3 regions of the Bacillus sp. M5A3_1b genome follow, and region 3 is predicted to be linked to each of the others. Evidence: riboswitches for the same ligand, from Rfam matches in the RefSeq annotation. Region 3 holds a riboswitch; each other region holds the start of a gene.
What was found. A riboswitch is a leader RNA that binds a small molecule or an ion and turns the genes downstream of it on or off. The one in region 3 is predicted to bind S-adenosylmethionine.
Positions count from the first base shown of each region.

Region 1: it holds a riboswitch for S-adenosylmethionine, as region 3 does, so the genes downstream of both, ACLBWW_RS07865 (Na+/H+ antiporter NhaC family protein) here and ACLBWW_RS10160 (methionine ABC transporter ATP-binding protein) in region 3, are expected to answer to the same signal.
Region 2: it holds a riboswitch for S-adenosylmethionine, as region 3 does, so the genes downstream of both, ACLBWW_RS17895 (hypothetical protein) here and ACLBWW_RS10160 (methionine ABC transporter ATP-binding protein) in region 3, are expected to answer to the same signal.

Region 1 is NZ_JBKEZY010000002.1:320,687-331,076, reverse strand. Features, by position in the region: gene ACLBWW_RS07880 (murein hydrolase activator EnvC family protein) at 1-868, opposite strand, end outside; gene gltP (glutamate/aspartate:proton symporter GltP) at 1,362-2,633, shown strand; gene ACLBWW_RS07870 (DUF402 domain-containing protein) at 2,700-3,218, shown strand; SAM riboswitch class I at 3,339-3,444, shown strand; gene ACLBWW_RS07865 (Na+/H+ antiporter NhaC family protein) at 3,538-4,854, shown strand; gene ACLBWW_RS07860 (lmo0954 family membrane protein) at 5,084-5,440, shown strand; gene ACLBWW_RS07855 (PspA/IM30 family protein) at 5,487-6,149, shown strand; gene liaF (cell wall-active antibiotics response protein LiaF) at 6,256-6,996, shown strand; gene ACLBWW_RS07845 (sensor histidine kinase) at 6,996-8,051, shown strand; gene ACLBWW_RS07840 (response regulator) at 8,048-8,680, shown strand; gene ACLBWW_RS07835 (DUF3922 domain-containing protein) at 8,737-9,075, shown strand; gene brnQ3 (branched-chain amino acid transport system II carrier protein BrnQ3) at 9,098-10,390, opposite strand, start outside.
Region 2 is NZ_JBKEZY010000006.1:115,236-125,625, forward strand. Features, by position in the region: gene ACLBWW_RS17880 (ABC transporter ATP-binding protein) at 1-832, shown strand, start outside; gene ACLBWW_RS17885 (ECF transporter S component) at 805-1,506, shown strand; gene ACLBWW_RS17890 (hypothetical protein) at 1,675-1,866, opposite strand; SAM riboswitch class I at 1,989-2,087, shown strand; gene ACLBWW_RS17895 (hypothetical protein) at 2,128-2,445, shown strand; gene ACLBWW_RS17900 (SWIM zinc finger family protein) at 2,699-3,088, shown strand; gene ACLBWW_RS17905 (NAD(P)H-dependent oxidoreductase) at 3,112-3,687, shown strand; partial or broken gene ACLBWW_RS17910 (group-specific protein) at 3,684-3,824, shown strand; gene ACLBWW_RS17915 (RNA-guided endonuclease TnpB family protein) at 4,078-5,190, shown strand; gene ACLBWW_RS17920 (oxidoreductase) at 5,317-5,544, shown strand; gene ACLBWW_RS17925 (short-chain fatty acid transporter) at 5,585-6,931, opposite strand; gene ACLBWW_RS17930 (hypothetical protein) at 7,197-7,325, shown strand; gene ACLBWW_RS17935 (hypothetical protein) at 7,315-7,791, shown strand; gene ACLBWW_RS17940 (transcriptional regulator) at 7,889-8,434, opposite strand; gene ACLBWW_RS17945 (PLD nuclease N-terminal domain-containing protein) at 8,557-8,796, shown strand; gene ACLBWW_RS17950 (ABC transporter ATP-binding protein) at 8,793-9,698, shown strand; gene ACLBWW_RS17955 (ABC transporter permease subunit) at 9,695-10,390, shown strand, end outside.
Region 3 is NZ_JBKEZY010000003.1:83,251-93,640, forward strand. Features, by position in the region: gene sufD (Fe-S cluster assembly protein SufD) at 1-733, opposite strand, end outside; gene sufC (Fe-S cluster assembly ATPase SufC) at 749-1,534, opposite strand; gene metQ (methionine ABC transporter substrate-binding lipoprotein MetQ) at 1,773-2,579, opposite strand; gene metQ (methionine ABC transporter substrate-binding lipoprotein MetQ) at 2,651-3,463, opposite strand; gene ACLBWW_RS10155 (methionine ABC transporter permease) at 3,488-4,153, opposite strand; gene ACLBWW_RS10160 (methionine ABC transporter ATP-binding protein) at 4,146-5,171, opposite strand; SAM riboswitch class I at 5,471-5,578, opposite strand; gene ACLBWW_RS10165 (hypothetical protein) at 5,704-6,048, opposite strand; gene ACLBWW_RS10170 (thioredoxin family protein) at 6,203-6,511, opposite strand; gene ACLBWW_RS10175 (toprim domain-containing protein) at 6,515-6,859, opposite strand; gene gcvH (glycine cleavage system protein GcvH) at 7,450-7,833, opposite strand; gene ACLBWW_RS10185 (arsenate reductase family protein) at 7,875-8,240, opposite strand; gene ACLBWW_RS10190 (hypothetical protein) at 8,983-9,354, opposite strand; gene ACLBWW_RS10195 (DUF3937 family protein) at 9,473-9,715, opposite strand; gene ACLBWW_RS10200 (hypothetical protein) at 9,956-10,390, opposite strand, start outside.

The DNA.
Region 1 (10,390 bases), on a different contig from region 3:
TATCGTGTGGTGTTGGAGCTGCTTGAGCTGTTTGAGCAGATGTAGTAGCTTGTTTACGAGCTTCTTCCGCCTTGCGAGCTTCTTCAGCTTTACGAGCCTCTTCGGCACGTTTTTCTTCTTCAATTGCTTTTTGAACAGCTTGACGCTGATTTTCTAAAATGCCTTTAGATTCTTCTAATCCTTCAATCTCTGAATCTACTTTTGCTACTTTCGTATGTAGATCGCTAATAAAGGTTTGCTGCTGTTGTTGGTTATTTTGTAATTCTTGCTGTTTTTGTTCTAATTTTTGCTCGGATTCTTTCAATTGTTGCTCTTTTTTCTCAACAGTCTCTTTTTCTTTCGTCACAGCATTTTGGTCAGTTGTTTGCTTTTTAACAATATCTGTATCATTGTTTAAAATTAAACTTACAGAGTACATATTATCAACAAGATCAGCAATGTTTGTAGAATTTGTTAATACCTCTGTAATGATGTTTGTACGAGGTTTTTCTTGCATAGATTGTAAACGTTGTTTAATAACTTCCTGACGCGTATCTATGTTTGTTTGTAATTGCTCTATATGTTTCTTTTTTTCAGTAATTATTTGTTGTGTTTTACTAATTTCTTTTTTTGTATCGTTTAATTCAGCTTCGTTTTTATTAATAGAAGTAGTTAAGTCATCAATTTTCTTTTGTAATTCTTGAATTTCTTTTTCTATTTGTTCTTTCTCAACTGATTTATTTTGTAAGTCATTTTGTTTTCCTTCTAATTCAGATTGAATATTAGATAATTTATCTTGATTCGTTTCAGCGTATACGGGTGAAAGTAACGGAGAAACAAAAAGTGTTCCTGCTGCTAAAACACTAAACGCTGCAAATTTCTTTTTCATGGTTGTCTGGCTCCTTTCCCTATGAATGTTATATATCATAAGAAGAAGAGTGTCTATCGTTGTAACCATAATGTAAAGAAAATTTTATAAAGTTGCTAAGTTTTGTCGGAATTTATCATTTTTCAACGGTAATTGTCATGGTAGATGCACTTTTTGTTCGTGTAAGAAGGATGTATTTTTTGGGTTTTTATGTAAAATAAAGGGAATAATGTATTTGTTTTATATAGTGAAATATTAGATAGGAATCCAATAAAACACTGATAAGGAATCGTTCTCATGTGAGGTTTTCTGACATGGGTTTTGTTTTTGTCAAGAAAATTATTTGCGTTCGGGCAAACTTATTTTGTTGTCAGATTTAAAATTTTGATTTATGATTTTTAACAGGGACAAAATGTAGTGAATTGTCGAATAATATGTAATACTCTTAATTTCAAGTTTTATAGAGATAGAATGAGAGATAGAGTGACACATCGAAGAGGGGGTTACAACAAATATGAAAAGAATAGGACTTGCATGGCAAATATTAATAGGACTTGCGCTTGGTATTGCAGTTGGAGCGATTTTCTTTGATAATCCAGCGGTTGTGAAATATTTACAACCAATTGGTGATATTTTCATCCGATTAATTAAAATGATCGTTGTACCAATTGTTGTAGCAAGTATTGTTGTTGGGGTTGCTGGTGTTGGTGATGTAAAAAAACTGGGCCGACTAGGCGGAAAAACAATTCTTTATTTTGAAATCATTACAACAATTGCAATTATTGTCGGTCTATTAATTGCGAATATTTTCCAACCAGGAAAAGGCGTAAATATGGATCAGTTAACGAAGACAGATATTTCGAAATATACACATACGACAGAGCAAGTGCAAAGTCATTCATTTGCAGATACATTTGTAAATATTGTTCCAACGAACATTATGAAGTCATTAGCTGACGGAGATATGCTTGCGATTATCTTCTTCTCTGTACTATTTGGTTTAGGTGTAGCAGCAATTGGTGAAAGAGGAAGACCGGTTCTTCAATTTTTCCAAGGTGTAGCTGATGCGATGTTTTATGTAACAAACCAAGTTATGAAATTTGCACCATTTGGTGTGTTTGCACTAATTGGTGTTACAGTTTCTACATTCGGTCTAGCTTCATTAATTCCATTAGGGAAATTACTAATTGTCGTATATGGAGCAATGATCTTCTTCGTCGTAGTTGTCTTAGGACTTACAGCGAAAATATTTGGAATTAACATTTTCCAATTCTTTAAGATTTTAAAAGACGAGCTGATCTTAGCATATTCTACAGCGAGTTCAGAAACAGTTTTACCGAAAATCATGGAGAAAATGGAGAAATTCGGTTGTCCGAAAGCAATTACGTCTTTCGTTATTCCGACAGGTTATTCATTTAACTTAGATGGATCAACTTTATATCAAGCAATTGCGGCTATTTTCCTAGCACAAATGTACGGTATTGATTTATCTATTACACAACAAATTACATTATTACTTGTATTAATGGTTACATCAAAAGGTATCGCAGGTGTACCAGGCGTATCATTCGTTGTATTATTAGCGACACTTGGTACAGTAGGTATTCCACCTGAAGGTTTAGCATTCATCGCTGGTATTGACCGTATTTTAGATATGGCTCGTACAGCAGTTAACGTTGTAGGTAACTCTTTAGCAGCTGTAGTTATGTCTAAGTGGGAAGGTCAGTATGACGCTGAAAAAGGACAGGCTTATTTGAAAGAAATTTCTAATAAGCAAGCAGCTTAATTATAATTTGAACAAGCTCTCACATAATATGTGGGGGCTTTTCTATATAGAAGGGAAGCGGACGTAATGAAACGTAAATATGGTGACGGTTCTTCGTGGAAGCGACTAATAGAGAAGGATTATACGGTTAAGCAAGTAGAAGAAGGAATGCTAGGAATATTAGACATAAAAAAGGTAAGAGAGCCTAGTTGTAAAGAATATGATGGTAAAAAACTTTGTATCGCAGGGAATCAATATACGTGGATTCAATATTTTATAGACGGGAAAAACTTTGCGATTACAGCTATGTTAGATGATCAGAAAAAATTAGTGCAATATTATATCGATGTGGCGAAAGAATATAAAATTGATGACCGTGGTTTACCGTATTTTGATGATTTATATTTAGATGTAGTGTTATTACCGAACGGTAAGATGTATGTACTAGATGAAGATGAGCTAGAGGACGCCTATAAAAGTGGCGATGTTACAAAAGAAGAGTACGAGTTAGCTTGGTACACTACGAAATGGATAATAGATGCAATAAAAAATAGTGAATTTTATTGGATTTCAATATTGGAAGAAGAAATCAAAAAGTTAAAATGATTGTTGTATTCAAATTTTTGTATAATTACCAAAAAAATCTATACAAAAAATAATTGACTTTTGTTTTGTAAGCGAGTAAAGTTAGGGAAGAAATTATTATTAAAAAATAAATATGAAACCTTCTTATAAAGAGAGGCGGAGGGACTGGCCCTACGATGCCTCGGCAGCGGACTCGATTTCAGAGTGCTGTGCCAAATCCAGCAAGCATGTGCTTGAAAGATGAGAAGAGCGTTCCTTATAGATGTATAAGACCTCTTCTCATTGGAAGAGGTCTTTTGTTATTCATTAGAAAAGGTTGAAACTAGGGAGAGATGGTACTTTGAAAGAAACGAGAGGAAATGGTTTGGCTTTATTACCACTTGGGATATTTTTGGCGCTATTTATTGGTTCTGGAATTATTACAGGTGATTTCTATAAATTGCCGATACTTGTAGCAATTTCAATTGCTGTAGGAGTCGCTTTAGCGATGAATCGTAAAGAAAGTTTTAATGTAAAAGTAGAACGATTTGCTAAAGGTGCAGGGAACCCGGATATTATGATTATGGTTCTGATTTTTGTACTTGCAGGAGCATTTTCTGAAACAGCAAAAGGGATGGGCGGCGTTGATTCTACAGTTAATTTAGCGTTATCCATTTTACCGCAAGGATTTATCGTAGCTGGAATTTTTGTTATAGGGGCATTTATTTCATTAGCGATGGGAACTTCAATGGGAACAATTGCTGCATTAGCACCAATTGCTGTAGGTATTAGTGGGCAAACTGATATCTCTATTGCACTTACGATGGCTACTGTTGTTGGTGGGGCGATGTTTGGGGATAATTTATCATTTATTTCAGATACAACAATCGCAGCTGTACGTTCACAAGGAACAGAAATGAAAGATAAGTTTAAAACGAACTTTTTAATTGTATTACCAGCAGCTATTATTACAATTGTACTATTAGTAATCGTTACTTTAGGAAGTGACACGCAGATTAAAGCGCATAGCTTTGACTGGATAAAGATTTTACCGTATGCAGGAGTACTTATTACAGCATTGCTTGGTTGGAATGTACTTATTGTGTTAACTGGTGGAACTGTACTATCCGGCGTTATCGGTCTTTTAGATGGGAGTTACACGCTAGAGAGTTTCTTTAAAAGTGTAACGACTGGAATGGGCGGTATGATGGAGTTAGTATTACTTGCTATTTTAATTGGTGGTATGGTCGAACTGATTCAATATAATGGTGGTATTCAATATTTAATGAATATTTTAACTCGTAACATTCGTTCGAAAAAAGGAGCAGAGTTCGGTATCGCTGGCTTAGTGAGTATGACGAATATGTGTACAGCGAATAATACGATTTCTATTATTTTTACAGGTCCACTTGCGAAAAACATTGCAGATCAATATGAAATTGATCCTCGTAAATCAGCGAGTGTATTAGATCTTTTCTCATGTTGTGTGCAAGGGTTAATTCCGTATGGTGCGCAAATGTTAACGGCAGCAGGATTTGCGGCGTTATCTCCGATTGAATTGTTACCATATGCGTTTTATCCGATTTTAGTTGGAGTATGTGGAATTATTTCTATATTAATTGGTTTCCCGAGGTTTTCTAAAGTAGCGGGAAAGAAAGAGTATCACAAAACAGCATAATTTAAAATGAAGTTTATGAATAGTAATGAAAGCCGTACAGAGAATGTTCTCTGTACGGCTTTTTATGTGCGATAAAAGAGTGAATCATCCTATCCTACCGCATATTTTTACAAAAGGCTGAATGCAACTCAGTCTTAAGTCTGAGTCGAAAACGGTTCTTAAGCTCGTTATGGAAAAGTGAAAAAATAGTTAAGATAAGAGTATCAAATCGAAGGGAGGCAAGCACAAGATGAAACAATTTCTAGCGTTTATCGCGGCTGGTATTTTAGCTTTAATTGCTCTTGGCAGTCTTGCTGGTATTATAGGATTCGCAATTGGAGCAGGAGTTGTGTACTGGAGCTATAAATCATTTGTGCGAGCACAATCATTTTTTGGAAAGTTAGCTTGGGGTATTGTTGGTTTGATCGGCTTGTCCATCGCCCTTTCTCATTCCCCAGCATTAATTGGTATCGCAGCATTAGTAGTTTTATACTACGGATACCGTGAGTGGAAAAAAGAAAAAAATGTAGTTGTTGATTCTGCACCAGAAAGTTCTAAACCATATAGCAACTTTGAAGATGAGTGGAACAAGTTAATGAAAAACTAATAAAAAATCAAATCAAATTTATAAAGTAGAAGAGAGGAAGATTATAATGAAACAATCTTTATTCGGACGTGTACGCGATGCAATTTTAGCAGATTTTCATAATGTGTTAGATGAGAAAGAAAGAAAAAATCCAATCGCGATGTTAAACCAATATTTACGCGATAGTGAGCGTGAAATAACAAAAATTGAGAAGTTAATTGAGCGCCACAAAACATTAAAATCTAATTTCGCTCGTGAGCTTGAGCAAGCACGTTATTTCGTTAATAAAAGATCAAAGCAAGCGATCGTCGCTCAAGAAGCAGGCGAATTACAGCTACATGAGCGTGCGTTAGAAGAAGTAGCGTATTATGAAGGGCAAGTAACTCGATTAGAAGAAATGTATGCAGGTGTTGTAGAGCAAATTGATGAGTTAGAGCGTCGTCTTTCAGAAATGAAAAATAAATTAAAAGAAATGAACGCAAAGCGTATGGAATTAATGGCACGTGAAAATATGGCGCATGCAAATCGCCGTATGAATACAGCCATGCATAAAATGGATGAAAATAATCCGTTCTTACGTTTTGAAGAAATTGAAGATCATATTCGCGACTTAGAATCTCGTATAAATGAGGAGCATGAACGTGACACATTTGATATGAAGATTGCAAAGCTTGAGCGTGAAATGAAAGAGAAGAATGATGTATCGTTAACAAAAGAGTTAACAAAATAATAGTAGTATATTATAAAACAGGCTTATGATATAGTGATAGGAGAAAAGGTGTTGGAAAGCAATGCCTTTTCTTCTATGTATATGTAACAAGAAGGGGGGAGCTGAAATGAAGAAACAATTTTCAAAAACACAATTAATGGGGATGCTCCTCATCATATTTGGATTCGGTCTTTTTCTTGATATGATACTTGGACATTTTGAACCAGGTGGTCTCATTTTTGCATTTATTATGCTTATGTTTGGAAGGCATTATCGTAAGAAGAATCGTTATGTAAGGGGAAATGTCTTTTTATTTGTTGGTGGTATCGTATTTTTATTCTTCTTATTTTCATCAGCAGCATTTGTTCTTGTCGTCTTTGCTTGTTTAGCTTTAATTGGTTATCAATTGATTCAACAAGGACATCAGAAAAAAGCAATGAAGGTTGAAATTAAAGAAAAAGGATATATAGATGAAGAGAAGCAAATTTATCGTACAGAACCATATTTAAAAAACATGTTTGTAGGTAATGTGCGAATGATGGATCATATTTATGAACTTGAGGATATTAATGTTCAATATGGTGCTTGTGATGTGGAAATAGATTTAACAACTGCTATGATTCCAGAAGGAGAAACGGTAATTGTTATCCGAGGTATCGTTGGTAATATTCGTTTATACGTGCCATATGATATTGAGCTGTCTTTAAATCATTCTGTTATTGTCGGACGTGTGCTCCTGCCAGGACATGAAGAGACAGGATTTAATCGTAATGTTACATTTAGAACAGAGCAGTATAAAGAAGCTCCTCGTCGTATTAAAATTATTTCTTCGCTTATCGTAGGCGATACGGAAGTGAGGAAAGTATAATGAAGAAACAAAAAAATATTTCGTGGATGTATATTCGTTATTCTATGTTGTCTTCTGTTAGTATCGCACTCATTTGTACAATTGTATATGTATGGAAAAGCGAGCAACAAGTGTATGATTTATTATGGAAGGAATCCATCGCTTCTGTTCCAATTGGCTTGTTTATTATGACTACAAGTTTACTTATCGGGGGAATTGTAGGGTATGCAATCGGTTACTATATAGAGCAGCGTATACAAGGATTAAATACTTTTCTATTTGAAGTGGAGCGAGGGAATTTTCCGAGCGATGTTTCGTTTACTGCAGATGATGAATTTCATGAAGTAGAACGAAAAGTAATCGGTCTTGCTCGTCGATTAGAGGAGCAAGCTGGACTCTTTCAAAAAGTAACGAATGAACGAGCTCATTGGAATGAAGAGATGAGACAAGAAGCGATATCCCAAGAAAGGCATCGATTGGCGAGGGAGCTGCATGATTCTGTAAGTCAGCAGCTTTTTGCAATGTCGATGATGATGTCGGCTATTAATGAACAAGTAGCTGAAATTCCAGAAACGACAAACAAGCAGTTGCAGCTCGTTGAAAATATGGTTGTAAATGCGCAATCAGAAATGAGAGCATTGCTTCTTCATTTACGTCCTGTACAATTAGAAGGTAAGAAACTGACACAAGGCATAGAGGAATTATTGACGGAATTGTCGCGAAAGCAACATATGAAAATTGAATGGCTAATCGAGCCAATAGAATTGAAAAAAGGTGTAGAAGATCATTTATTTCGTATTGTGCAAGAAGCTTTATCCAATACTTTACGACATGCGAAAGCGAAGAAAACGGAAGTACGTCTTCGGAAAATTGATCAATATGCAATTCTAAAAATTATTGATGATGGCGTTGGATTTGAAGTCGGAGTGAATAAGGCTGGTTCATATGGTTTAAGATCAATGCAAGAGCGTGTTCATGAAATTGGTGGGACATTAAAAGTACTTAGTTTCCCCGCTAAAGGGACACAAATAGAAGTAAAAGTACCGATTATGATTGAGAGAGGGGGAGAATCATGATAAAAGTGTTACTTGTCGATGATCATGAAATGGTTCGAATGGGTGTATCAGCATATTTATCAACGCAGCCAGATATCGAAGTAGTTGGAGAAGCTGAAAATGGAAGAAAAGGTTCAGAGTTAGCACTGCAATTAAGACCAGATATTATTTTGATGGACCTTGTCATGGATGAGATGGATGGGGTTGAAGCAACACGTACTATTATTCAGGAATGGCCAGAAGCGAAAATTGTAGTTGTAACGAGCTTTTTAGATGATGAGAAATTGTACCCTGTTATTGAGGCTGGAGCGACAAGTTATTTATTAAAAACATCAAGAGCGAGTGATATAGCAGACGCTGTACGAGCTACTTATGATGGAGAAACGGTATTAGAGCCAAAAGTTACTGGTAAAATGATGTCTCGTATGCGTCAGAAGAAAGAACAACCTTTGCATGAGGAGTTAACAGAAAGAGAGTCTGAAATTTTGTTATTAATTGCAGAGGGGAAAAGTAATCAAGAGATTGCAGATGAATTGTTTATTGCCCTCAAAACAGTAAAGACACATGTGAGTAATATTTTAAATAAGCTAAATGTAAGTGACCGGACACAGGCAGTTATTTATGCGTTTAGACATCAATTGACGAAATGATAAAGTGAAACTTTAATCAGTGGGGGGTATCTCCGCTGATTATTAGTTTACGCCAAATCTTTTTATTGACGTTAATAAATGTAAGCGTTATCATTGAGTTGTTAACAATACATACAAAGGGGAGAGAGTGTATGTTAGTTCAAACGATATTTGGCATGGATAAGTCTAAAAAATTAGGGGATTATGTGAACGCATTACAAGCGCTTTGTGAACAATATAATGTTGAAACAGATAAAATTGCAATTGTTGAGGCGACAGAAGAGTACTATTTATTTTTAGTAAAGCAAGAAGATTGCTACGATGTTGTCAAAGTAGAAACAGTGGATACAAATATCGAATATTATACGAAAGCATATAAAATAAGCAGTTTTAATCATACTGTTTATCAAAAGTAAAAAACTCCCTTTCGGGAGTTTTTTAGGATGCTTTTACTTCGCGGGAATCGGTTATTAAGGGAACTTTTTTCGTACCGCTTAACTTAGCGATTGTAAGGCCGATAATAGCCCCGGCTAATGCTGGTATTAGCCAGCCAATTCCTTCATTATATAAAGGGATAAATTCAAAATATGGTGTGATAAATGAAACTGAAATGCCACCTTGTTTTAATCCGTCAAATACGCTTACGATTGCTGCTCCAATTAAAGCACCTACATAAACAGAACGATATCCACCGAAATATTTATGAAGTAACGATAGTAGGACGAGTACAATTGCAACTGGATATACAACAAGTAGAATTGGAACAGAGATGGCAATAATTTTCGTTAAACCTAAGTTGGCAACTAATAATCCTAATGCACAAATGATACTTGCGAACATTTTGTATGAAAATTTAGTCAATAATGTTGAGAAATATTGACTACAAGCAGATACAAGTCCAACACAAGTTGTTAGACAAGCGAGTGTAACGATTAGAGATAATAGAAGTAAACCGTATGGACCGAATAATTGCTGTACGATAACAGTAAGTAATTGTCCGCCATTTTGTGCATATCCGAGCGAGACGCTAGTTGCACCGAGCCAGCCAAGTGCACCATATACAAGTACGAGACCAGTAGCGGCAATAAGTCCTGCTTTCGCTGTTGCGATGGCAATGGATTTACGATCCTTCACACCTTTAGAGCGAATGGCATTTACAACGATAATTCCAAATGCAAGCGCAGAAATGGTATCCATCGTTAAGTATCCTTCCATAAAGCCTTTGAAGATTGGAGAAGTTTGATACTCTTGCATTGCTGGTCCTGATTGCCCGAGTGGCGTAAATACACTTTTAATAAATAGTAAGAGAATAGAGAGTAATAAAATAGGTGTTAAAATATTTCCGATGCGATCGACAAGTTTAGATGGATTTAAACTAAGCCAAAATACGATAGCGAAGAAGACGACTGTGTATAAAAATAGTGCTAGGTTACTAGAACGAATTGTTTCTGGTAAGAAAGAACTAACACCCATTTCATAAGCGACATTTGCAACGCGTGGAATTCCCATAGAAGGACCGATTGCGATATATACAACTACAGTAAAGAAAATTCCGAATAATGGGTGAACATGACTTGCGAGTTGTTGCATGCCGTTTCCTGATAAAGAAATTGCAATAACAGTTAATAATGGTAAACCGACTCCTGTTAGTAAAAATCCAATCATTGCCGGCCAAAAGTTTTCACCTGCATTTTGTCCAAGCATGGGAGGGAAAATTAAATTACCTGCCCC
Region 2 (10,390 bases), on a different contig from region 3:
GATATCCTATGTGAATGAGCCAATAGCACAAAGTGAAAAGCACGAAGTTATTTTAAGTGCAGAGCATATATCTTTTCAATATGAAAAAAATAGTCCACTTATTTTACGAGATTTAACCGTATCGATTGAAAAAGGAAAATGGGTAGCACTCGTTGGGAAAAATGGGACAGGGAAGTCTACACTGTTAACGATTTTGGCGGGGTTACAAAAAGCGAGAAGAGGGAAAGTAAAGTGGAATGGGAAAGTGATACATAAAATTGATTCGAAAGAACGATTTAAAAGTATTGGGTATGTATCACAGCATCCGTATTATCATTTTACATTTGATACAGTGTGGGAAGAAGTGTATGAGCGTGCACGTGAATTATACGGAGAACAAGGAAAAGAAATAGCAGAACATCAGCTTAAAAAGTTTTGGCTATATGCACTTAAAGAACGCCATCCACATGATTGTAGCGGGGGAGAGCAACAACTACTTGCATTATGTACAACGTTATTAACAAAGCCAACTTTATTACTACTTGATGAACCGACAAAAGGATTAGATCCGTGGAAGAAAGAAAGAGTAGGAGAGCTATTTAGAAAACTGCAAAAAGTAGGTACAACAATTGTAATGGCAACGCATGATATTGAGTTTGCAGCGAAATACGTTGATCAATGTATGATGTTATTTGACGGAGCAGTCATTATGAATGATGCACCGAAAGAATTTTTTAGTGGAAACTTCTTTTATACAACATCTATCAATCGATTCATTCGAAAAGAATTGCCATATGCATTAACGTGGGAGGATGTGTACGAAGCGTGTCCAAACGATATGTTGCATTCATAATATGTATTTTTGCAGTTATAATAGGTACATTACTCTTTACTACACTTATCATGGATGGTTATTACATGTTAAGTAGTTTGTTTTTATTAGTCGTTATTATGTTACCTTTCTATATCCGTTTTGAAAGGAAGGTGTTTGTTTCACGTGAAATTGTTCTCGTTGCCGTGTTAGCGGCAATTGCAGCAGTTAGCCGTGTACCGTTTTCTCTTTTACCAAGTGTACAACCGACTTCTTTTGTTATTATCGTTTCTGCAATTGTGTTTGGAAGCGAAACTGGATTTATGATCGGGGCAACAGCGGCGATTGTGTCTAACATCTTTTTAGGGCAAGGTCCGTGGACGCCGTGGCAAATGTTTTCATGGGGTATGATTGGTTTTATAGCAGGCTTACTTCGTAATACGTTTTTAATGAAAAAGTTATGGGGGAGACTACTATACGGGTTCTTCGTGGGCTTTTTATTTGGCTGGATCATGAATTTCTGGGGGCTTCTCGGTTTTATACGTGAAGCAACGTGGGAAACAGTCATTTCGTATTATATCGCAAGTTTTTATTTCGATTTGAGCCATGCAATTTCAAATGTTGTGTTCTTACTATTATTTAGTACGTCTTGGATTACGATTCTTACGAGATTTAAAAAGAAATACGGCATATTAGATAAGCATAACATGGTATAGAAAAGCATACTCATATAAGGTAGGGTCGCGACTTACATATTCGTTTGCCTCTTTCATGCTTCTTACATATTGTAAGGAGCATTTTTCTGTATATTTTTTAATTATAACGGTAATAATTATGAAGTATGCCATTTGAAAAAACTTCCCACCTTATGATGGGAAGTTTTTTCAATCTTGTTCTAAAATATGAACCGTGTAATCACAACGTTGAATAGCTTGTTCGATCGCATAAAGTGATTGTTCAATACGAGCGCGATTAAAATCTTTTTCAACAGTCTGTAGCGCTTCTTCTAAACAATGTTTTGCTTCTTGTAATGATTGAAAAGAATTTTGGACATATCCGCGAGCATTTTCGTGCATTTCATAATCCTCCTTGCATATTCATATATGTATAGTATGAACAGTAAGGAACAAAATATAATTTGTTATATTTGTTTGACAATTAGAATGAAATTACGTATAGTAAGAATTAAGTGAATATTTTCTTATCCAGAGAGGTGGAGGGACTGGCCCGATGAAACCCAGCAACCGCGATGCAGGTGCTAATTCCAGCAGAACATATTTGTTCTGGGAGATAAGACGAAGATATATACGTAACTTCTTCTTATCGGAGAGGTTTTTTTGTTGCAAAAAAACCGATTACGAAAATTTATATTAAGAAGAAAGGGGTTGCGAAGTACTGTGACACTCGAAAAATACGTAAAACTGCGTAGTACAGTTTATGAATATATGATAGAGCAAGATAAGCCAATATCATTGTTAGATATTCAAGAACATATCGTTTCGCATCATGAAGGAAAATTCACGAAAAAGATGTTACATCAATTTTATTTATCAAGACTATTAGATGAACTGAAACTGGATGGGAAAATTACATTAGCTGATGAATATCTCTATACTGAAAAAGGGGTATTTTATAAGGCGGGAAAAGGGAGCTAAGCTCTCTTTTTTTGAAGTATGTAGAGTAAAAGACTGCTTAAGCAGCCTGATACAAGGGAATGGTGTTGAGTGTGTAGTGTCAAAGATTGAATGTGCCTGAAAGAGGCACTTCATATCGGCTGCAAATGAAAAGAGACACCTCCGCCGAATAGGTGTCAGTCGTTTTGTCATATAGACTTGCTATTTGACAGTTATTAGAATAACATGCAGGGGTTGTGGAAGTCAAAAGGGAATTAAAGGAAGAGGTGTTGTTATGTACGCTTATTTATTACAGGATATAACGAAATGGATTCCGAAATACATTGTAGATAGAGGATACGAATATTATGAAGATGGACATGTAGAAGATGTTGAAATACACGATAAGAAAATATTTGCTTTCGTTACTGGAAATGCAGGAAATTATGAAGTAATTATTGACCTTGAAGATTTTACAGAAAGTAGCTGCGAGTGTCCTTATGAGAATCTTTGCAAGCATATGGCGGCAGTTGTTTATGATATTCAAGGTGCTGGTGAAAGTACGGTAAAAGAGAAACTGAAAGATTTAGAAAAGGAAGAGTTACTTACAGTATTAAATCGTTTATTACAAAGTTCGAAAAACGTACAAATTGTAGAGAAGATGTTAAAGAAGGGGAAACTTTAACTTATAGAGGGAGTTGTTTTGTAGTGAATGTACTAATTGTATACGCTCATCCTAGTCCTTCCAGTTTTAATGCGGGGATATTAAAGCATGTGCAAAAAGGATTACAAGAAACTAATCATTCGGTTACGGTACTTGATTTATATAAGGAGCAATTTGATCCAGTCCTTGTATTTAATGAAGAGAAGAAAAGACGTGATTTAGTAAATGAAGAAGAAACAGCTCGGTACAGAACGTTAGTGGAAGAAGCAGATACTCTTCTCTTTATATATCCAGTATGGTGGTGGGGGATGCCTGCTATTTTAAAAGGATTTATTGATCGTATTTTTGTAGCTGGATTTGCTTATAAATATGAAGGGGCCCTGCCGAAAGGGTTATTGAAAGGTAAGAAGGCATGGGTAATTAATACATTAGACTCACCGTTATGGTATGTCGCGCTACTATATAGATCAGTGGATTGGATTATGATGAAGAGAGGTGTGTTACGTTTTTGCGGCATTCGCCATATAAAACGATCAGTTTTTCAATCTGTGAAAACGAGTAAAGTAGAGAAGCGGGAAAAGTGGTTATTACAAATAGAAGAAAAGGCTCGTACATTATGAGTGAAATCGAACGTATAATAAAGTGTTGCAATTATGATAATGAACTTTTTCGTACATATATTAATTGTTTAATCCAATTGAAGAAATGTAGTGAAACGTTTCTTCAAATTCAAATACAATTAAGAAATGATTATTTAACATATTATCCGAAAGAAGTCTCTTTCCTCAGGCATGTGAAAGACGATAGTCTAGCGGCAGGTGGGAGATGAATTTCGGTTTGGCGTAGCCAAACATTTGGTTTTCCTATTTATTTCACCTCTGATATAATCAGTCTTATAAGAGGGGGATTTTGGTATAACAATGAAAGTAGATAATAATCTTGTAGTGTTCAGGTTGTGTGATCACCATCATAGCTTATGGGAAATGAAGCAGAAAATGAGGTGAGTGGATATGGCAAAGTATAATAAGGCGTACAAATTTCGTCTGTATCCAACAGAAGAACAAGCACATCTCATACGTAAAACGTTCGGATGTGTACGCTTTGTGTATAACAAAATGCTGGCTGAACGAAAAGAAGTATATGAAAAGTATAAAGAGAACCAGGAAGAACTGAAGAAACAAAAATTCCCTACTCCTGCGAAATACAAAGTAGAGTATGAATGGCTGAAAGAAGTCGATTCTTTAGCATTGGCTAATGCGCAATTAAACTTGCAAGCTGCGTATAAGAATTTTTTTAGTGGTCAAAATGATTTTCCTACATTCAAAAGTAAAAAGAGTAGAAAATCTTATACAACGAATCGAGTAAACGGAAATATTATGTTATTTCATGGTTATATCAAATTACCGAAACTGAAAATAGTGAAACTGAAGCAACATAGGGCAATCCCGCTAAATCATATCATTAAATCGTGTACGATTTCGATGACACCTACTGGTAAATACTATGTGTCCATCTTGACTGAATATGAAAAAGAGATTGTACAAAAAGAAGTACAAAGTGTAGTTGGATTAGACTTCGCAATGGCTGAATTGTATGTGAGTAGCGAAGATGAGAAAGCCAATTATCCTCGCTTTTATCGTCAGATGTTAGACAGATTAGCAAAAGCGCAACGAGTATTATCAAGACGCATGAAAGGTTCAGAGCGCTGGAATAAACAACGCATTCGTGTAGCGAAATTGCATGAAAAGGTAACCAATCAACGTAAAAATTTCCTTCATCACAAGTCTAAAGAATTAGCTACGATTTTTGACGTTGTAGCAATCGAAGACCTACACATGAAAGGAATGTCACGAGCACTTAGATTTGGTAAAAGTGTAGCGGATAACGGTTGGCGGATGTTCACGACATTTTTAGCATATAAGCTACAAGAACAAGGAAAACAGCTTGTAAAAATAGATAAATGGTTTCCTTCTACAAAGATGTGTAGTCGTTGTGGAAATAAAAAAGAAATGCCATTATGTGAACGCACATATGCGTGTTCGTGTGGACTCACAATCAGTCGTGACTATAACGCAGCGATCAATATCAAAAAGGAAGCCATCCGCTTATTAGTGTTGGCATAAATAGTAACAAAAGAACCTTTGGAACAAGGGAGTTAGCTCGGCTGTCCTAGGGCAAATTCGTTAGCTATCAAAAGTAGCGATGAACCGAGAAGCCCCCACTCGGGGTAAGCTCGTAAGAGGTACTAAGTGGTGGGTAGTTCACTAAGAGGAATTTGTGAAAGTGAAGTGGATGAGGTAGTAAGAGGAAGTAAAGAGTATGATACATATTTTCTTCCTAAAGCATTACAGTGGAATTTCCTTAAAAACAATCCACATTTAATTGAAAAAGTATGTGAAGAATTTTTTGCATTTGAGGCGTTATATCTTACGGATATGGAGTGGGAGGACGTAATAAATTGCGTGGGAAATAAGTGATTTATTATGTAAAAAAGCTAGTATAAAACTAGCTTTTCGTTTAAATAAATAAGAAGCATAGACTAATGATAAATCCTGCATATAGTAAGTTAACAACGCAAAATCCCATAATATCACGAGCACCTAAACCAGCTATAGCTAATGCCGGTAATGCCCAGAATGGTTGAATCAAATTCGTCCAAGCATCGCCCCACGCAATGGCCATTGCTGTTTTTGCAGCAGGTACACCAAGTTCGGCACCAGCTGGAATCATAATTGGTGCTTGCACAGCCCATTGACCGCCACCAGATGGAACAAAAATATTAACGATGCCAGCACTTAAAAATGTAAAGAGTGGGAAAGTCGTTTCGTTTGAAATGCTAATAAAGAAATTCGAAATAGCTCCTCCAAGTGAAAGTCCGTCACTATTTGCTCCAATCATCATTCCCATAATTCCAGCATAAAACGGAAATTGAAGTAAAATGCCAGAAGCACTTTTCGTAGAGTCCGAAAAAGCGCGAATATATTGAATCGGAGTACGGTGGAAAATAAGTCCAGCAATTAATAACATAAAAATCACGATATCGAGAGTAAGGTTAAAGCCTTTCGTATAAAAGTAATTGAAAATATAAATGAGACCTAACAATCCAACACAAAGTGTAATAATGATGCTATTTTCCATTTTTTCAGCGAACGTATTGTTCCCTACTTCTTGAGCGGCAGCTTCTTCATGAAATACGCTAGGATCTACCGTTATCGTATGTTTTTCATCTGGATGCATCGCTTTATTAATGAGAGGCATCGTAACGAGAAAAATAATAACTGGAACGAGTGCGTATGGTGAAAATAATGTTTCTGTTATTGGAATCGCTTCTTTTATACTTCCCGCTGTCGTTTTAATTAACGTTTCGCCGCCAGTTGCTAACGTAAGAGGAATAGAAGCAGAAAGCCCCGCATGCCAAATGAGAAATCCAGAGTAAGAAGAAGCGATTGCTAGTCTATAATCTAATCCTTCAAGCTGCCTGGCCACTTCTTTTGCATATAAAACAGATACAACAATACCAAATCCCCAGTTTATGTATGCTCCTAGTAAACTTACGATTGAAATGGCAATAATACCTTGTCCATTCGTTTTCGGTAGTTTTGCAGCTTTCGTTAATCCTTTTTTAATAAGAGGAGCATTTGCTAAAGCAGATCCTGTCACGAGTACAAGTGCCATTTGCATAGAAAAGGCGAGAAGCCCCCAAATGCCATTACCCCAGTGATTAATCATTTCCACAGGTGTTTGGTGCGTTGCAAACATGCCGAAGAAGATAACAAAAACAGTTAATAAACATGATAAAATAAACGGTTCGGGCAAGAAACGTTGCACTAAGGCAACGCAACCATTTGTAAAAGAACGAAACAAAATAGATCAACCTCCTTATGTATATGTATTACAATTATTCGAGGTTGTTTTTGGGATTACCTTTAATATACTGAAAAATAAGATAATTATACAAGTAGAGAAAATAAGAGCAAGATTATTGCGAATGTACTACTATAGCATATAAATGTTTAGTATTTACACCAAAAAACACAAAGGGAATTCAAAATAACTACTGATTTGAAATAATATCAGTTGTAAAATAGTGGTGAATATTCTTAATTTTGGAAAAAAGGGGGGTGTTGTAATGAACAAAACGAAATTGTTTATTGGATCTTCTTTAATTGCTTCGTTAAGTACTTCAGTTTTTCCAAATTCTTTAGTTACAATCACAAGACAATACAAAGAGAATTTAGTGTGTACGAATGGGTGGTAATAGATCAGCGAGAAAATGTGGAATAATCATATTGGTTTTGTTTTTTATTTTGAGTGCTTGTTCTAGTGAAAATAATAATACTTTTAAACAAGCAGATATTGAAAAGGGAATAGTGTATGAATTACTTTCTAAAAATACAAATACGAACACTGAAATATCTTATAAAATAAAAATGACGAATAATACCGATTATGTTATTGCGCAAAATAATGTTATGTTTTCATTTCCTAAATCCCCAACAAAATCTGCTCAAACAACTAATCCATTTAAAGTGTTAGCTAAAGGTAATAAATTAAATGTTAAACCTGGGGATAGTGTTGTTTTGGAAGTATCATTTTCTCCTGATTTTTATTCTGAATTTAAGAATACAGAAGTGACTAAAGCGAATTTGTATATAACGGGTTATATCGATAAATTAGCTGATGAAAATCATTTTGATTTTATTAAAAGTATTAATTTAGATTGAAAAAGTGAGCTATTTAACATGTTAGTGTTAAATAGCTCACTTTTATTTAGAAGAATGCACTAAGTTAAGTTAGACAGGCAAAATGGGGGTATGTAGTTTACGTTTCTGGAATAATTGTAATAGCGATGGTCCGAATCGAAGCCTCAATTTCGTCGTTTTTACTTTGGCTATTGTAGTATTTAATCATTAATTCGTTAAGTTCATTTTGAAACTTTCCAAAGTGTTCTTCATCTAGCTTTAATTCTACTACAGAAAAAGTAGCCTTATCTTCTTGACTGTTTTGTTCCTCTAATTTCTTAAGGTAACTTTGATATTGTGTCATAAGTGATAACTGGTAGTAGGAAATGTAGTTTAACTTTTGATCATCAGATAAGCCTTTCCATTCACTTCCTTCAATTTTTGCATCTTCTTCATTGATTGCGTAATATTTTTCAGAAACAGATTTCACCTTTTTTTCTTTAATTACATGGACGATACCAGAATCAACCATAGTTTGTAGCTGTCTATATAGTGTTGCTTGTGGTACATTTTTAATGATTTTTACCATTTCTAATGGTGTTAGCCCATCTTCCTTATTTCTCATTAACACTTGGCAAATTTTCATTCTTACAGGATGCATTAAAATTTCAACTTTATTACTCATTATATCACCTTATGTATTGTTTTTTATTCTCATTATAAATAATGAGAATAATGATTGCAATCCATCCGTTTTTATTTTATCATTATCAATAATGATAATGATATTTGAAAGGAGTGATGACAATGAAAATACATTATGGATTGAATGATCTTAAAGACATTGATATTATGGCTTTTCTACCCATTATATTGCCAGTTATTGCAGTCGGGGCACTTTTAGTTTTCATTGCATTAATTGATTTATACCGAAATAGAAAAACAAGAAAAAATGTACTTGTATGGACGCTAATTATTATTTTTGTTAACGTATTGGGACCTATTCTGTACTTTGTTATAGGGAGAAAGGACAGTGAGAAATTATGAAATTAGAGATTAGAAATGTAACAAAATCATTTAAAGGGAAAATTGCTGTCAATACTTTCTCGATGGAACTGCAATCAGGGGAATGTGTAGGGTTAATCGGACCAAATGGAGCAGGGAAATCCACATTAATAAAAGTGATTTCGGATATTATTAATCCAGATGTTGGTGAAGTGTTATTGAATGGGATAAAAATATCAAAAATGAAAAGAGAAATTGGCTACTTACCGCAATACCCTAATTTTTTTCATTGGATGACGGCGCGAGAAACCCTTATGTTTATGGGGCAACTTTCAGGGGTGAAAAAAGAAGTGTTGTCAAAGTCTATACCAGAAATTTTGGAGAAAGTTGGATTAAGTGGAGAAGAAGGTTCAAAGGTGAGTACCTTTTCTGGAGGAATGAAACAAAGACTCGGTATTGCACAAGCATTACTGCATAAACCTTCGCTGATTGTCATGGATGAACCGGTATCCGCATTAGATCCAATCGGTAGAAGGGAAGTATTAAATCTCATTGAAGAAATAAAAAAAGATACGACTATTTTATTATCAACCCATATATTAAGTGATGCAGAAGAAATCTGTGAACGATTTGTCATGATTAAAGATGGAACAAAGATAGAAGATACAACAATTACTGAACTTTTACACCGGAATAGTGAAAATAAATTAATGATTGAAATAACAGCTAAAGATCAAAAGTGGATTGAAGTTGTAAAAAAATTACCGTATGTGAAGGACGTTGAAGTGGTTGGGCTTAAAATCAAAGTGAAGGTTGAAAGTATTGAAATAAATAAAAATATGTTATTGCAAAATGCACTCGAACATAAAGTGGACATCGTTAAATTTGAAATGAGCAACGATACTTTAGAAGAAATTTTCTTGAAATTGGTGGTGCAAAAATGAATAACTCAATTGTATTGATAAAAAAAGAATGTGTTCAAATGTTACGTGATTTTAAGATTATTTGGCTACCAATTGTTTTTATATTTTTAGGCGCAACACAACCGATAGTAACTCATTATTTGCCATCAATTTTAGAAGCGTTAGGTGGAGGACAGGGAATTACTATTGATCCGAATATGGCAGCGCAACAAGGGGGTGAAGTATTAGCGAGTACTTTGGGATCTCAGTTTGATCAGCTTGGACTTATGATTCTAGTGATTTCTATGATGGGTACTATTCAAACAGATAAAGCAAATGGTATGTTGGCTTTTATTTTAACAAGACCCGTTACTGTTACTTCATATGTAGGTGGGAAAATAGTGTCGAACTATTTAATGGTAGCGTTTAGTGTAACAATTGGATACGTTACTTCTTATCTATATGTAAATTATCTTTTTACTGCTGTTCCATTTGCACAACTAATTACTGGATTACTATTTTATCTAATTTGGGTTCTTTTTATCGTATCTTTCACAACAATGATAAGTGCTATTTTTCACAGTCAAGGTATGATTGCGTTAATTTCAATTGTTTTCCTTTTAGCCTGTAGAGTAATCGTCGGTTTGAATCCAATAATGGATCAGCTTAATCCAGCCAGTATGAGTAAGTATGCAATGGAAACGTTAGTTACGGGGGGAGTAAATTCAAACGCA
Region 3 (10,390 bases):
TTCCGCGTCGGTTAACGTAAGTTGTTACGTCTTTTGCTAATAGATCAACCGCACCAAATTTCACTTGTGCGCCTTGTTCCACGATTACTTCTGCTACGATATTTGCAATACCTTTAGCATTTTCATTTGCAACGTAGTTTTCTACATAAGTTGCAGTACTGTTCGCATCAGCTACGAATAATACGTGGTTATATACGTTAGCTTCTTCGCCGTCTACTAAGAATACAGCTTGAAGTGGAGTTTCAAGAACAACGTTTTTCGGAACATATACAAATGCACCGCCGTTGATTAATGCAGCATGAAGTGCAGTTAAACGATGCTCGTCTACCTTCACGCCGTCTTTCATTAAATACTTTTGTAATAGTTCAGCATGCTCTGTTGCAGCTGTTACGATGTCTGTAAAAATAACACCTTTTTCTTTTGCTTCGTCTGCTAAAGAAACGAATGCAGTTGTACCAGTACGTTGTACTAATACACTGTTATTTTCATCGATTAAGTTTTTCACTGCTTCTGGAAGCTCTGTTAAAGAACTTACAGGCTCTTGCTTAGCAGCGTCGCCTTTTCCGATAAAGTCCCATTTTTCAATTTTCGTTTTATCAGGCGTTGGCATTGGAAGTTCAGTTGCTTGTGCAAGAGCTTGTAAGCGGAACTCAGTCAACCAAGCAGCTTCGTTTACTTCGCTTGCGCGCTGACGGATTGTTTCTTGATCGAAAGGTAATGTACCGATTGTCATGTTTATGCTCCTCTCTTACGCTTCTTGCTCTGCTGTTTCGTCTTCAATACCTAATTCTTTTTTAATCCAGTCGTAACCTTCAGCTTCTAGACGTTGTGCAAGCTCAGGGCCACCAGATTTAACGATACGACCGTTCATCATAACGTGAACGAAGTCTGGAGTGATGTAGTTTAATAAACGTTGGTAATGCGTAATCATTAGGCAACCGAACTCTTCGCCGCGCATTTGGTTAATACCTTTAGATACAACTTTTAATGCATCGATATCAAGACCTGAGTCGATTTCATCTAAGATTGCGATTTTTGGCTCAATCATCATTAATTGAAGAATTTCGTTACGTTTTTTCTCTCCACCAGAGAAACCTTCGTTTAAGTAACGTTGTGCCATTTCTGGATCCATTTCTAGGAATTCCATGTTTTTATCTAAAGTACGGATAAATTTCATAAGAGAAATTTCATCGCCTTCTTCACGACGTGCGTTAATTGCAGAACGTAAGAAGTCAGCGTTTGTTACTCCGCTAATTTCACTTGGATATTGCATTGCTAGAAATAGACCTGCTTGTGCGCGCTCATCTACTTCCATTTCTAATACATCTTCACCGTCGATGATGATGCTACCTTCTGTTACTTCATATTTTGGGTGACCCATAATTGCAGAAGATAAAGTTGATTTACCTGTTCCGTTAGGTCCCATAATTGCGTGGATTTCTCCACCTTTTACTTCAAGGTTTACACCTTTTAAAATTTCTTTACCGTCGATTGATACGTGTAAGTCTTTAACCGTTAATGTAGAACCAGCCATCTCAATACCTCCATTAATCCTCTATATACATTTTAAAAATTCCTAAAACGTTCATATTCTCATTTTATTCTCATTCTAATTTTATATCAAATAAAATGATATCGCAAACGACGAAAAAAAGTAACAATTTTTTCACAAATGTATATAAGTATTTCCCTTGCATCTTTATATAATACACCTTTCTTCTTATTTATATAAAGAAAAAAGGACTGGTAATTTTCCAGTCCTTCCCTTATATTTATTCACTTACCGGAAGTACAGCACCTTTATATTCTTTATTAATAAAATCTTGAATTTCTTTTGAATGCAGTACTTCTACTAGTTCTTTAATTTCTTTTTTCTTCTCGTCACCTTTACGAACTGCAATAATATTTGCATACGGAGAGTCCGATCCTTCAATCGCAATTGCATCCTTTGTTGGATTTAATTTCGCATCAATTGCATAGTTTGAATTAATGAATAAAGCATCACCTTCATTATTTTCATATAGCTTCGGTGAAAGTCCCGGTTCTACATCTGTTTTAAACTTTAAGTTTTTCGGATTTTCTACAACATCTTTTACTGTTGCTTTAACAACATCTACACCGTCTTTTAATTTAATAACGCCACCTTTTTGTAACAATGCGAGCATACGGCCACGCTCCGCTACGTTATTACTCATAATAACTGTTCCGCCATCTGGCAATTCTTTTAAACTTTTATACTTCTTAGAATAAATGCCCATTGGCTCTAAATGGATTTTTCCTGCGTTTACAATTTTATATCCCTTTTCTTGAATTTCTTTATCTAAGTAAGGAATGTGTTGGAAGTAGTTCGCATCAATTTCCTTATCCGCTAACGCTTTATTCGGCAAAACATAATCCTGGAACTTTTTAATCTCTAATTTAATGCCCTTTTTCTCTAGTATCGGCTGTGCCTTTTCTAAAATAACAGCGTGCGGCACGTTAGAAGCTCCCACAACAAGCTTATTCTCTTCTTTCCCTCCGCAAGCAGCTAATGTAAATACAGACAGCGCTGTAACAACTGACAATAGAATCTTTTTCATATGATGTCCCCTTCTCCCCTATAGTTATGTAGTTATAAAAAAGGCTGGCATACACCAGCTCTTTTCAGCAATTATTCTTTTACAGGAACAACCGCTCCTTTATATTCTTTATTAATAAAGTCTTCGATTTCTTTAGAATGCAATACTTCTACAAGCTCTTTAATCCCTTTTTTATCTTTATCACCTTTACGAACCACTAATACGTTTGCGTATGGAGAATCATCACCTTCAATTGCAATTGCATCTTTTTCTGGATTTAATTTCGCATCAATTGCATAGTTCGAGTTAATTAAAACAGCGTCGCCTTCTTTATTGTTATACACTTGTGGTAACAAACCAGGCTCGATATCCGTTTTGAACTTTAAGTTTTTCGGATTATCTGCAATATCTTTTGGAGTTGCACTAACTGGATCTACTCCGTCTTTAATTTTTAAAATGCCTTCTTTTTGTAAAATTGCTAAACCACGTCCATGGTCAGTAACGGAATTACTCATAATAATTGTCGCCCCGTCTGGAAGTTCTTTTAAGCTCTTATATTTTTGAGAATATACACCAATTGGTTCCAAGTGAATTTTCCCTGCTATTTCAAAATCATATTTTTTATCTTTCATTTCTTTTTCTAAATACGGAATGTGCTGGAAGTAGTTTGCATCTAAATCCTTATCCGCTAACGATTTATTTGGTAACACGTAATCTTGGAACTTTTTCACTTCTAATTCAATTCCTTTTTTCTCAAGTAACGGTTTTGCCTTTTCTAAAATTTCAGCGTGCGGCACGTTAGAAGCCCCCACAACTAGTTTCTTTTCATCTTTATCTTTCCCGCCACAAGCAGTTAACCCCAAAATAGAAGTTGAAATAAGTGCTGTAAGTAATAATTTTTTCATTTGAAACATCCTCCTGTTTTTTTATTATCGTTTATCTATTCGAGTCGTTACACTATCACCAATCCACTGAATGAAAAATACCACTAGTAATACACAAATTGTCGCAACGATTGTTACATCGTTATTTCCTCGCTGGAATCCTTCTAAATAAGCAAGTGTTCCAAGGCCACCAGCACCAACAACCCCCGCCATTGCTGTATAGCCTACTAAAGCGATTGTTGTAACCGTAATACCAGATACTAATGCTGGTAACGATTCTGGAATTAATACTTTCAAAATAATAGTGCTTGTTTTTGCTCCCATTGCTTTTGAAGCTTCAATTACACCTTTATCAATTTCGCGAAGTGCAATTTCAACCATTCTCGCGTAAAACGGTGCCGCTCCAATAATTAAAGCTGGCAGTGCTGCACTCGCTCCAAGAATTGTTCCAAGCAGAATCTTTGTGAATGGGATTAATAAAATGATTAAAATGATGAACGGTATCGAGCGGAAAATGTTTACGAACGCTCCAATCGCCGTGTTAACCGATTTGTTTTCCCATAAATTATCTTTCGCTGTCATAAAGAGTAACAATCCTAAAATTAGTCCTAAAACAAATGTGGCAAGAGCTGCGATTGCCGTCATATATAACGTTTCACCAGTTGCTTCTAACATTTGATTCCAATCAATATTTGTGAGTAACTTATCCATGTGCAATCACCTCCAGCTCTACTTGATCTTGATGTATTCCCTCTATTGCTTGCTGAATCGCTGTTTCCTCACCATTTAAATGAACAACTAAACTACCGTAAGATCCGTTATTTGTTTGGGCGATGTTTCCTTGCAAAATGCTAACTTCTATATCACTGCGTTGCATTAATCTTTGAAGTACTGGTCTTTCTACAGCTTCACCGATAAACTGCAAACGAACTACTTTACCATCTGGATACTTTTCAATTAAACTTTCAATCGTTTCATTTGTATCTTCAGAATCCGTTAACTGCTGTACAAATCGCTTTGTAATGTCTTTCTGCGGATTGCGGAATACATCAAGTACTGGACCCGTTTCTACAATCTTCCCTTTCTCCATTACCGCCACTCGATTACAAATCTTTCGAATCACGTGCATCTCGTGTGTAATGAGTACAATTGTTAAACCGAGACGCTTATTAATATCTAATAATAAATCTAAAATTTGATCTGTCGTTTCTGGATCAAGAGCTGATGTCGCTTCATCACATAAAAGCACTTGTGGATTGTTAGCTAATGCTCTTGCAATACCAACGCGTTGCTTTTGTCCTCCGCTCAGCTGAGATGGATACGCGTCCCCTCTTCCTTCTAATCCAACAAGATGAATTAACTCATCCACTCGTTTTCTTCTCTTCGCCTTATCAACACCTGCAATTTCAAGTGGGAACTCGATATTTTCGCGTACAGTTCGTGACCAAAGTAAGTTGAAGTGCTGAAAAATCATTCCGATTTCTTGCCTTGCCTTACGAAGTTCACTCCCTGTAATTGCTGAAATCACACGATTTGCAATTGTAATTTGGCCAGAAGTTGGCTTCTCTAACTGATTGAATAATCTGATTAAAGAACTTTTCCCAGCGCCACTATATCCGATTACACCAAATATTTCACCTTTGTCTATTTTTAAATTGGCATTATCTACAGCAGTGACATCACCGCTTTTTGCTTTATATATTTTCTTTACATTTTCTAACAAGATCATGATGTTCACCCCTTTTTTTGTTTAAAAAGCGTAAGCGGCTCGTTTAGAACAAGAGGACGCCCGAATCCCTGACGTAGAGGCGCTTTTTGCCTCATAGGAAGGGATGAAACGACCGACTGTTCTAGCCGCTGAAGCTAGATTTTTGGTCGACTCCGCAATTTTTTATTTTTAATGCGTGTAGTCCACCGTTATCACTACTTTTATTGTTTGAATGTCCTCCACATTCAAACAATAAAAAAACCTTTCTGCTTTAGAGAAGCAGAAAGGTTTATATGCGTATATAACAACATTATCCCTCTCTCTCATCTCTCAAAGCATTTGCTTTGCAGGAATTGGCACCATTTCAACATAAGTTGACGGTTGCCGGGCTTCACAGGGCACAGTCCCTCCACCTCTCTTGATAAGAGAAATCAGATTACATTTTCGTCTGATTTGTAATTTATGAAATTGTCTATATTTTATGAATTGAATTGTATCAATATCCACACACTATGTCAACAGAAATTTTCGTAAAAAATGAAACTTCAGAATTTTAAGCACCTACTGACATCGGTTTACATATATGAAACATCGATTCAACTAATAGCATCGTTCGATACGTTCCCGAATATTGTACACGTCCATCGTTCATTAGTGTTTGCAATCGTACATTTCCGTTCACCAATTGTTTTACATCTTCCTCATCTACACAAACGATTTGCTCCGTTCCTCTTTCCTCATGTAGCAGCTCTATATAATCTCTTGAAATTTGTAACGAACAACTTTCATCTCCAAAGCGGAAATTAACAGTTTTTTCTCCTTGTCTTAAAAGCGGCTCTAAATGATATTGACCATTAGCGTAATTTACAAATGATTGCAGCAAAGAATATAATTTCACCCTAAATCACATCCTTCATATCACTTTCTATTACACATACCATTCCCTCTCACTAAAGAGCAATCCTGTTACTTTCGCTCGACAAATACTGTAACCACCCTGCATCTCGACATATTTCCCGAGAAATATGTCGAGGCGGCAAAAACTTTGCCGCCTACTTTAATTCCGTATATAAATATTCAACCGAATGAAATGCATATATCTTCTTCATGAGTGTCCCATTTTCAAAAACAAGTAAACACGGTACACTTTCGATTCCATACTCTTTCGCTAAATGCGGAGCATAATTTAAATCTAACATTCCAATTTTCAATTCTTCAATTGTCAGCTCAACAACTGTTAACATCTTTTTTGCTAATTGGCATGTTCCACACATTGGAGTATATACATATAACACTGTTTTTTCTTCGTTCTCTATTAGGGCTGTAGCTTCGGCTCCTGTCCAATCAATCACTTCTATCATTCCTTACCGTAAATATTCTGTATAAACGTCAATGTCAGCTCCCCATAATACATTTGCTAAGTGTGAAGATGGCGCAGTTGCCACTTCTCGGTACGAGCGATCAATGTAAATATGCTCTGCTTGCGGAAATTCTTTTCGAAATTGCTTCCTTAACTTTTCTCCAGCATCATCAGCATCAACTAGTACATACACTTCCTTATCAAAAAACTGATCAATGAGCTCATCCATTTTCGATAAACCAATTGTACCATTTGTACAAACAATTTCCACCGGTTCACGAATAATAGATTCAATCTTTCTTCTATCTGATTTACCTTCTACAATAATGACTTTTTCTACATAAATCATATGTCATCACCCGATCACCATATACTATACAACCTTTAACTTAGTATATAGTATATTCGTTATTTTCATGTTGTTTCCTGTTTATTTTTGCAAAAGAAAAGCAGAAGCGGCTCGTTCAGATTGTGAGGGGGATGGAGCTTCTGACGTAAAGGCGCTTTTTGCCTCGTAGGAAGAAGCGAAGCCACTGAGCAATCTAGCCGCTGGAGCTGGATCACAAAGAAAAGCGCAAGCGGCTCGTTCAGATTATGAGAGGGATGGAGCTTCTGACGTAAAGGCGCTTTTTGCCTTGTAGGAAGAAGCGAAGCCACCGAACAATCTAGCCGCTGGAGCTGGACAATACAGAAAAGCGGAACCGACTGTTTAGCCCTGTTGGCTAAGGTTCTTTCGCACAGAAGACGCTTTTTGTCTTCTCGTGCGGAAGGTTCTTAGACATGAAGGGCTAGGAGGTGGAGCTGGACAATGAAAAATTAAACGAAATCGTTTTTTCAAAAAACACTCTCCTACACGATAATTAGTATATGATTCTACGTTCATTATTTTACACAAAATAAAAAAGGACAGCACAAAGGCTGTCCTTTAGTCGACTATAATTAGTCTTGGTTTGTCATTTCTGCATATTTTTCTGCAGTTAATAACTTCTCAACTTGGCTTGCATCAGAAAGTTCAACTTTAACCATCCATGCACCCTCGTATGGAGATTCGTTAACAAGTTCTGGTTGGTCACTTAATTCTTCGTTTACTGCTACAACTTTACCACTTACAGGTGCGTATAACTCAGAAACTGTTTTAACAGATTCTACGCTTCCGAATGGCTCGTCAGCTTCGATTGTTGCACCTACTTCAGGAAGTTCAACGAATACGATATCGCCTAGCTCACCTTGTGCAAAGTGAGTAATACCGATAACAACTTCATTACCTTCAGTTTTTACCCATTCGTGTTCTTCAGAGTAACGTAAATTATTTGGAATGCTCATGACTGTACCTCCAGTGAATGTATTAATTATGTAAAAATACCTTATTGGTACTTTTTCCACACACTTTCAAACTGCTCTTCGTTAAAACCAAGTGTTACATTCGTTCCATTTGTTACGATTGGACGTTTAATCAACATGCCATCAGATGCTAAAAGTTCGTACATTTCGTCTTCACTTGCATCCTTTAACTTATCTTTCAGACCAAGTTCGCGGTAACGCATTCCACTTGTATTAAAGAATTTTTTTAATGGTAATTCACTTTTTTCATGTAAATTACGTAAATCTTCTTTTGATGGTGGATTTTCAACAATATGAATCATCTCATATGCTACATCGTTTGCCTCAAACCATTTCTTTGCTTTTTGACATGTGCCACACTTTGGATATGAATAAAATGTTACTGTCATAAATTCACCTACTTTTTTACTAACCTTTACCTTTATCATATAGAAAACGTTTTATTATTTCAAACGATTATTCGCTAAACTTTTACTTATTTCGTGATAAATTTTAATAATCCTGCGAATTTTCCTTATTTTCCCGCCATTTGTTAAGAAAAAATAAATATATATTTTTTTAGATTCTTCTCTCATCCCTCGCCGAACATATATCTTAAACAAACGTTTAATTAAATTCCTATTTTCTTTTGTTCACCCTTGAGCTATATCGGTTTCTTTCTACTGAACATATATTTTAAACAAACGTTTGATTAAATTCCTATTTTCTTTTATTCACCCTTGAGCTGCATCAGTTTCTTCCTACCGAACATGCATCTTAAACAAACGTTTATTTAACCGGTTCAGCCTTTAGTCACAAAACCTGGAAACACTTTAAATGACAAAGGCTTACAGATAAAAGGAATTAACGATTTTGACCGTAGTATTGAGCCCATAAAAAAGTTATTAAACCTATCATCAATAAAGCAAAAGTAACTGCTCCTGAGAATATGAAATTCACATTACTAACTGAAATATAAAAAGAAGTGCCCTTGCTTAGAGACAGGGTACTTCTTTTTTATCATCAATCTAAAGATAAACGTATCCTTTATTAAAGTAGAAATGTATACTTTTCTACTTTTTCGTAGTTTATTCAAAATCTTTGCGGAACCGCCACTAGCTCATTTACATAATTATCGTTAGCTGAGGTTAATTATATTTTTCTACGTACTACATAAAAAGCTAAGGAACCGATAATAATAGGTGCAACTAAACTAGAAGCATATGCACTAGTAATAGTAAAAAGAGAGAGTATAAATATATAGATAAGAGCTAGTCCAATAAATACAGGAATTCCAACTCGAAACTTCCTACATTGTTTTATGTTGCTGTATAATACTTCTCCAATTAGACAAACTATAAGATCTAATACACTACCAAATATGATGAGAATTACAATAAATCCAACTATATTAGGTAAATCATTCTCGTAAGAATAACTAGGATCAGAAATATACGGTATTAAGAACCATATGATAATAAAAGTAAGCAAACTTGCAGCATAACTAATTAAAAATTTCCTCAAAGTAATCATCCCCATAATTTTCTAATATTATCTTCATTGTATGACATAATGCCCTATCATTAATAGCAAAACTACCATCCACGAAATTGCTAATTGAATGAAATAAAAAAAGACGCATTTAAATGGATGCGTCTTTTGGCGATGTTTCTTTTGTAAAATCATATAAAGCAATTGCGCCTAAAATAACCAATATACTTTCAGGGGCATCTAACAAAATAGTTCTCCAAGTTTCTGATACTACCCATCTAATCCCTGCCGCTGATTCAAGATATGTTTGAAAATAACTGATTGTAAAATCAACTACAAATAAACATACAAGTAATGTTAGACCAAACCGAATTAATTTCTTGTTTTTAAACATGTAACACCTCTCAAAATTCATTGGATATTTCTGTTTTTAGTCCTTCACATGCAAAAATCCTTATATTTAATTTTAACACACATAATATCCAAATAAATACAATATGCATATTTACATATTGTATTGACAGTATTCCATAATTTCGACTAGTAACCTCATAACAAAAAAATCATTCGGACCATTACATAATCGATTTCTGCATGCGAAATAAAGGAGAAGCCTCGTTTACAGGCTCCTTCTTCATCGACTCAAATAATCTGCAATTGTTTGAAATACGACGATATACATATTGTGAATACTTTCTTCAGTATTGCCACCATTGGACAAACCGACTGCCCATTGTTGTCCTTCACCACTTCCGATATTTGCAAAGCCTTGCGTATACATAGCATTTACATCTTTTCTTGCACTGTTATACTCTATCCCCTTTGTAATAAACGTTGAATATGATTTATCTTGCAAACCGATAAAAAATACTGGTTTTTTTAGCGATGAAAATACATTTTTATACTGCTCTGTTGAGGCTTCTTGAAAGTGATCTTTCATTATTAGAAAACCATCTACTTCCTTAGATTTCTTTTCCAGTTCCTCTAACTTTATCTCCTCAAACTTTATATTCCTAAACGTATCTTTCGGCTTTTCTCCAACAACTCCAATTACGAGTGCTCTTCCGTT